Regions from separate parts of the Paenibacillus sp. FSL R7-277 genome, predicted to be linked through region 2. Evidence: predicted binding sites of a transcription regulator. Region 2 holds the regulator's gene; the other holds the start of a gene.
The links. Region 2 encodes CtsR, which represses protease genes until heat stress. Its sites were predicted from a motif close to ATGGTCAATAAAGGTCAAACA; they were not measured.
Positions count from the first base shown of each region.

Region 1: clpP (ATP-dependent Clp endopeptidase proteolytic subunit ClpP) is a predicted target of CtsR. The motif match lies at 1,883-1,903, and genes of this name have one in related genera.

Region 1 is NZ_ASPX01000045.1:31,756-35,681, reverse strand. Features, by position in the region: gene gap (type I glyceraldehyde-3-phosphate dehydrogenase) at 1-261, opposite strand, end outside; gene C173_RS15710 (sugar-binding transcriptional regulator) at 378-1,430, opposite strand; tRNA gene C173_RS15705 (tRNA-Arg) at 1,723-1,797, shown strand; gene clpP (ATP-dependent Clp endopeptidase proteolytic subunit ClpP) at 1,991-2,587, shown strand; gene C173_RS15695 (GDSL-type esterase/lipase family protein) at 2,675-3,313, opposite strand; gene C173_RS15690 (PdaC/SigV domain-containing protein) at 3,478-3,926, opposite strand, start outside.
Region 2 is NZ_ASPX01000004.1:80,358-84,283, reverse strand. Features, by position in the region: gene C173_RS02095 (GNAT family N-acetyltransferase) at 344-1,516, shown strand; gene C173_RS02090 (CtsR family transcriptional regulator) at 1,878-2,339, shown strand; gene C173_RS02085 (UvrB/UvrC motif-containing protein) at 2,370-2,894, shown strand; gene C173_RS02080 (protein arginine kinase) at 2,924-3,926, shown strand, end outside.

The DNA of each region.
Region 1 (3,926 bases), on a different contig from region 2:
CTCTCCCCAAGGAAGTTCTTCAGGGTTGCGGTTCGCCAGAACCTTAACATCTTTACCGTTTACTTTGAAGAATCCGTCATGAACTTCAACGTCTCCCTGGAATTTACCTTGAGTTGTATCATATTTAAGCAAATGAGCAAGCATCTTAGCGTCAGTCAAGTCATTGATTGCTACCACTTCGATACCTTCTACATTTTGAATACGGCGGAATGCAAGGCGTCCAATACGTCCAAAACCGTTAATACCAACTTTTACACTCATTGAATAGTTCCTCCTAGAGTTCGTTTTATTTATTCAAGACAGGCCGTGAGGCTCGTCAAGACAACAATGTTAAGTATAATGCATAAACCCTTTGCGCGCGCCCCATTTAATGGAATCTATAGGGCCTTTTGTAGCTGTGTGTCGATTTCCTTGCCGATTTCAACAGCCGCCGCCTCGTCGATGACGAGAATATCCTCTTGCCCGAACCGCAGCATCGCATGAATGGCCTTCGCCTTGCGTTTGCCGCCGGCAATACCGATAACGACTTCTGTACGTATAATGTCTTCCAGGCGCAGCCCCATGGTCCGCATCGTATGAACCACTTCGCCATTCTCATTGAAATAGTATCCGAAGGACTCGGCTACGGCTCCCTCGCTCTGAATCTCTGAGATCGTCCCGGAGTCCAGCTTGCGGCGGTGGGTCATTTCAATGGCGTCGCCTATTCCATGTACAATAATACGCGATCTGCGGATAATTTGTACAATCTCTCCAATATTGGAGTCCTGCGCAAGCGACTCATATGCGTCTCCGCTAAGCAGATCGGGCACATGCAGCAGACGGTAATTGGCGCCAATCCGTTTGGCCATGGTTGAAGCAATGGTGTTGGCCTGTATCTCCATGCTCTCTCCCAGTCCTCCACGCGCCGGAACAACCCAGGCGTTCTTATAGGAAAGGGATAGCGGCGGGGTCAGCTGATCGGCCATCTCGGCCAGTGTTGATCCGCCTGTGACGGCAATCGTATCGTCACTGCGCAGTACGCTGAGCAGTGCCTTGGAGCCTGCGCGCCCCAGCTCACGCTTGGTGAACGGCGATGTCTCACAATCGCCAGGTACCACAATGACTTTGGTGAGACCGTACGTTGTACGAATTTTCTCTTCCAGATCATCCAGGCCGAATAGGCTCTTGGCGACCGGCTCCAGCAGGTCAAGCAGTCTGCGACCGGCATCGCTAATGCGCATACCGACGCTCTCGATCTCAATGAGCCCCTGCGATTTCAGAAGATCCGTCTCGGCGCGCAGCACCCGCTCGGTCATATCAAGCGATGCGGCTAACGTCCTGCGCCCAATAATATCGGACAGCATGATCTGATGTAGAATCGTATACCGTCTCTTAAGGGTTTCCATGAGATCAGGCAGAAGCTGCTTTTGGATTTCCAATAGATTACGCATGCTTTCACTCCTGCAACTTCGTCTTTCTCTTATCCCTTGTTCGTGGTCTCAAAATGTCCCGGGTTAACTTTTTAAGTCCCACCCATATTCTACCCAAAACTGACGCCAAGTGCAAGTGTTCCGAGACTATAATTCTCAGCCCGCTTTCATCTTATACATGGGCTTGTCCGGAAGGCCGCTGGCAGGAGGTGCATCTCCGGCTCTATTAATGGAGGCAGAGAAAACTATTTTTGCGCAGGATGCCTAATACGCATTGCTTTTATCCGAGAAGTATATTATAATAATTTCTGTTGCGCCCGTGGTCCAATGGATATGACGTAGGCCTCCGAAGCCTGAGATCCAAGTTCGATTCTTGGCGGGCGCGCCATTTTTTTCAAGCTTGTACATAATTTAGTTCCGATTATATTATATTTAACCAATGAGCCGCTTGAGGGCTCTTTTTTTTGAAAGTAAGTTTGACTTTCTTTGACTTTTTGTTTGAATTTGTTTATCATGTGGTTAATACGGTAACAGTAAAAAATGAACACATTCGAAGCACCAATTTCAAGGAGGTTTTCCACGTGAGTTATATTCCTATGGTAGTAGAACAGAGCAACCGCGGTGAGCGCGCTTATGACATCTATTCCCGCCTGCTGAAGGACCGCATCATTTTCCTTGGAACGGAGGTTAATGACGTGGTTGCCAATTCCATCATCGCACAAATGCTCTTCCTGGCTGCCGAGGACCCGGATAAGGATATTCACCTGTATGTGAACAGCCCAGGCGGTTCCATCACAGCGGGTATGGCCATCTTCGATACAATGCAATACATTAAGCCGGATGTATCCACCATCTGTGTAGGTATGGCCGCTTCCATGGGAGCGTTCCTGCTGAATGCCGGCGCCAAGGGCAAGCGCTTCGCCCTGCCGAACAGCGAGATCATGATTCACCAGCCGCTAGGCGGTGCGCAGGGGCAGGCTTCGGATATCGAGATCCGCGCCCGCCGCATCATCAAGCTGCGTGAGAAGCTGAACCGCATCTTGTCCGAGCGTACAGGCCAGCCGCTGGAGAAGATCGAGAAGGATACTGACCGCGACTACTTCATGAGCGCTGCAGACGCTGCTGAATACGGTATCGTGGACAAGGTAATTGAGAAGACTCTGCCAACAGGCGTATAAGTACATGCTCCAATGAATACACAAAGAGGCTGTAACAGACCGGTCCGGTCCCGTTACAGCCTCTTTCTTATGCCCAGCCATTGCTGCCTACCTTAAGCTCCCGTACCCAAGGGCATCCAGCTTGCCTGCAATTACGCGGTAGCCTCTGCCGTTCGGGTGAATATGGTCCAGGAACAGCAGCCCCCGCTCGTTACCGGCAAATTCATGGTATACCGAAGCAAACCCTACGTTATTGCTGCTGTAGCCTGCTGCATAGCGGTTGAACTCCCGCACCCACTCTGTTGCTTCATTCACCTGTGGGTAGGGATTATACAGGCCTACCATCCGGATGATATAGGGGCTGCGGGAACCTGCTTTGAGCTGTGTCAGGCTACCCATGATGTCGCTGTAGTTACGCTTGCAGTCCCTAAGCGCCTGCTGCAGTAAGCCCTGGAATTCACCGGGCCGGGGCCCGGCTGCCCGGGCTGCCTTAATCAAGTCGTTGCCGCCAATGGACAGCGTAATGATCTGCGCATCCTTCACCGCCGCCCGGTAGACATTCGAGCTCCTCAGCCGTTGCTTCAGCCCCCCGGTGGTCAGACCGTTGACGCCAAGATTCGCCGGCACCACTGGTGTACCCAGCCTCCCTTCCGCCATCCGGCGGTAGACGGGGACGAAGCCGTTCCCGGGCAGCGCCCCGAAGCCGGTTGTAAGTGAATCCCCGATCGCTGTATAAGCATAGACCATAACCTTCCCCTCCCCGTTATAAGCTGCTTGCCTTCTATAGCTTATGACTATCCGGGTGAAGTGGTAACGGCAGGGCAGGCTGATTAGGCCGTGGATGAAGGGTTGTGCAAGAATGCCCCTGCATCTCCCGGAGGAGATGCAAGGGCATCTGGATAATTATTTTATTATTTCAGCGCCGCGAACGGACTGCTTCCATCCGGCAGGAGTTCCTTGAAGCTGAAGTTGAATTCCGGGAAGCCCTCGGCATATGCCGTGTATTCGTATAACTGGAAGAAGAGCACCGCTTTGCCATCTTTCAGATAGAAGTACTTCTCGGTATTCAGTCCATTGAACCCGCCCAGATATCCTCCGTTAGCTTTGATCTCGGTGGCCAGCTTGGCATTGAGCTGTTTCTTGTAATTAGGGTTGGCACCGAACAGATCGCCCAGCAACAGACGTTTCCCGTCTTTGAGCGAGAAGGTGAACGCATTGCGGTAAGTCATCCCATGGGCACCGCCGGTATACCCGTATTGATTGGTGATTAGGCTGAGCACGCCATCCTGGTTATACGTGATCACATAACCGCCTTCGAATTCATACGGCCGGTCATCCTTCGACCGCTTGGAGATTTGAT
Region 2 (3,926 bases):
AAGTTGCGCACATGTGGATACCTTTACAGGAACAGAATGATCCCCGGATCATGGAGGAATCACGCACAATATTGTGGATGAGTCAAGCGAAAACATAAGTAATACACCGATTTTGTGGATAAAAAGTGAATATTGTGGATAGATAAAATGTAATCGGGGATAACTCTTTTGAGCCGGAAAGAAACTCTTTCCGGTTTTTTGCTTTGCTGTGCAAAAGCTGTGGATAACTATTCTTTTTGCAACTGGTGGCCAGCCTTTATTAGCATCCGTCGGCTTGGCTTGTTATACTCTCTATTAAGCAAATATCTGGAGCTAATTTATGGAATGTAACGGAGGGAACAGCATGGAAATCAGGCAATTACGTGCCGGAGAATTTGAGGACAGCCTAAGCTTGTCCGAATATGCTTTTAAGTATAAGGTTTCTGCAGAAGACAGAGTACGCGCCAAGGAGAGCTTCAAACCGGAACAAACCTGGGCGATTTTTGAAGGGGACAGTATCGGTGCGAAGCTGACGCTTCTTCCGTTACAGGTATATATACAAGGCAGGCCCATTTCTATGGGGGGCATCGCCGGTGTAGCCACTTGGCCGGAGAACCGCCGGCAGGGTTATGTAGCCCATCTGCTGACCCATGCGCTCGAGACGATGAATGAAGCCGGTCAGACATTGTCCTTTTTGCATCCGTTCCTGATTCCCTTTTACCGTAAATTCGGCTGGGAGATCTACTGTGAATATAAGAAGTATACTCTTCCGGTAGGGAAGTTCCCGCACAAGACGGAGATTAAGGGCAGCGTGAAGCGCGATATCCCGGATCTTGCAGTATTCCAGCAGTTGTACGACCAATTCGCTATGAGGTATAACGGGACTCTCCAGCGCACTGAGACCTGGTGGAAGGAAAGTGTGCTTGATGACGATACGCATTCCTGTGTGTTTTATTCAGAGCAGGGTGAACCGGAGGGCTATGTGCTGTATAAAATAGTGCAGCAGGAGCTGGTCATAGATGAGTTTATCTATGGGAACGAGCTTGCCCGCCAGGGCTTGTGGACCTTCCTGGCCAATCATGACTCCATGATTACGGCTGCACAGCTGAAGCTGGTGCCTGCTGACGATATTCTTCCCTTCCTCCTTCCCGATCCGCGGATTGCGCAGGAGAATTATCCATACTTCATGGCGCGTATCGTCAATGCTAAGGCTTTTGTGGAGAACATGACCTTCAATGTGCCGGAGGGTGACCGGGAGCGGATGCTTTATATTGAAGATAAGCATGCGTCATGGAACAACGGGTTATGGCGGTGGACTGTGTCGGAGCAAGGGGAAGCGGCGTTCACCCGGATTCAGGGCGAGCGGTCAGAGGCTGACCTGGAATGCAGTATCGGTACGCTTACTGTGTTGCTGATGGGATACAAGCGTCCGCTTCACGCGGCAAAGTACGGACAATTATCCGGGACTGCTGAGGCGACAGCTTGGCTTGAAGCGCTGATTCCGCAGGCCGAGACGGCATTATTCGATTTTTTCTGACAGAGAACGGCTCTTCCTCTTCCCCTGGGAGGGAGGAGCTGTCCTATACATAACGCCTCCATTCAGTGAACTAAGCAGGCAACCGGAATACAATACAGCCAAAACGTAAAAAATAAGAGTAACCCCTTGGCATTCAGCGAGAATATGTTATAATATGAAAAAGTCAAAGAAAGTCAAAGTCAACGCAGGCCGGATATCATCGTTCTCAGGAATGTAACATTTAGAGAAAAAGCGCAGGGCAGAGGCTATTGCAGCCGATTCTTATTACATTGCCCGGGTTAAGTTCTTAAGAGCATGTCTCTGACGGCAGGCGTTGGCGCAGCACAGATTTAACCAATGCTTATACACTGGAGGATGAGTGATGCGTAATATCTCCGATATTATTGAACAATATCTGAAGAATATTTTGCATGAAAGTCCCGAAGGTACGGTGGAAATTCAGCGCAATGATCTGGCGGACCAGTTCTCCTGTGTCCCGTCACAGATCAATTATGTCATCAGCACACGGTTCACATTGGAAAAGGGATATGTGGTGGAGAGTAAACGCGGCGGCGGCGGATATATCCGGATTCAGCGCTATGAGCTGCCTCAGAATGTGGCCTTATACGCACATCTGAACTCCACGATAGGGAATGATATTGATCAGAATTCTGCCGAAGGGCTGATTTATCAGCTGGAGGAGGCCCGTTTCCTCTCCAAACGTGAAGCGTGTCTGATGCGTTCTGCGGTTTCCCGGGAATGCCTGACGGTTAATCTGCCGTACCGGGATGAGATTCGTGCCAAGCTTATGAAGGCTATGCTAATCTCTTTATTGGGCAAATAATTTGTCAAATGGTAAGGAGGGACACCGCTCATGCTATGCCAGGAATGCGGCGTCAAACCGGCTACACTCCACTTCACGAAGATTGTGAACGGGGAGAAGACGGAATTTCATATCTGCGAAAGCTGTGCGCGGGAGAAGGGTGAACTGATTCCCGGAACTGCGGGAGGCTTCTCTATCCACAGCTTGCTTTCCGGTCTCCTGGATCTGGAAGGCTCGGGCAAGGGAAAGTCAGCAGCCGCACAAAGTGTGCAGGGGCTGCATTGTGAAAACTGCGGCATGACCTATTCACAGTTCAGCAAGCTGGGACGGTTCGGCTGCAGCTCCTGTTATAAGTATTTCGACAGTACACTTGACCCGCTCTTCAGGCGGGTGCATGGCAGTACAGCGCATGTCGGCAAGCTGCCCAAGCGGGCGGGCGCACAGATTATGTGCAAGCGCCAGATTGATGAGCTGAAGCAGGAATTGCAGCAGAGTATTGTGCAGGAGGAGTTCGAGACCGCAGCTGAGCTGAGGGACAGAATCCGCAAGCTTGAAAAAGAAATGCCACAAGAGTAAAGTCTTTGATATATAGGAGGGATCCGGGCATGTCAAGTCTCCGGTTTACCGAACAAGCACTGAGTGACTGGATGCGCTGCGGCGGCAGCCATTCCGAGATTGTCATCAGCAGCCGTATGCGGATCGCCCGTAATTTGGAGCATCTTCCGTTCCCGCTGCTCGCTTCAAGAGAGCAGTCGGAGGAGGTGCTGGAGCAGCTTGCCCCCGTATTTCAGGGTGAAGCTTCGGCCGACTTCGGCAGCTTCGAGCTGCTGAGACTGGATGAGCTGGGTGAGCTGGACAAAAAGGTACTGGTGGAAAAGCACCTCATCAGTCCTAACCTGGCGGATGATTCCAAAGGCGGGGCAGTCATTCTTAATGAGGACGAGTCGGTCAGCATTATGATCAATGAGGAGGATCATCTCCGCATTCAATGCCTGTTCCCGGGGCTGCAGGTCAGAGAAGCCTGGGTAAGGGCAACCGCCATCGATGATATTTTCGAGGCTGCTGTCAATTACGCCTTCGATGACCGCAGAGGCTACTTAACAAGCTGTCCCACCAATGTGGGAACAGGGCTGAGAGCCTCGGTTATGGTGCATCTGCCGGCCTTGGTGATGACGCATCAGATCAACCGCATTTTGTCCGCAGTTAATCAGGTGGGGCTTACCGTTAGAGGAATTTATGGTGAAGGCAGCGAAGCAGTAGGGAATATCTTTCAGATCTCCAACCAGATTACGCTCGGACAGACCGAAAATGAGATTATTGAGAATCTTCACAGCGTAGTCACCCAGATTATAGAGCATGAACGCAACGCCCGCGAACGCCTGCTGGTCGATTCCGCTCTGCGGATTACGGACCGTATCAAGCGCTCCTACGGAATTCTGGCCTATGCTGCTGTGATGGAACTGAAAGAATCGGCACAGCGGCTCTCCGATCTGCGGCTTGGTGTAGATCTGGGGATACTGGAAGGGCCTTCGATTTCAGTGCTCAATGAGCTGAATGTCAAGACTCAGCCGGGCTTTCTGCAAAAGCTGTTCGGTGACGAGCTGTCGC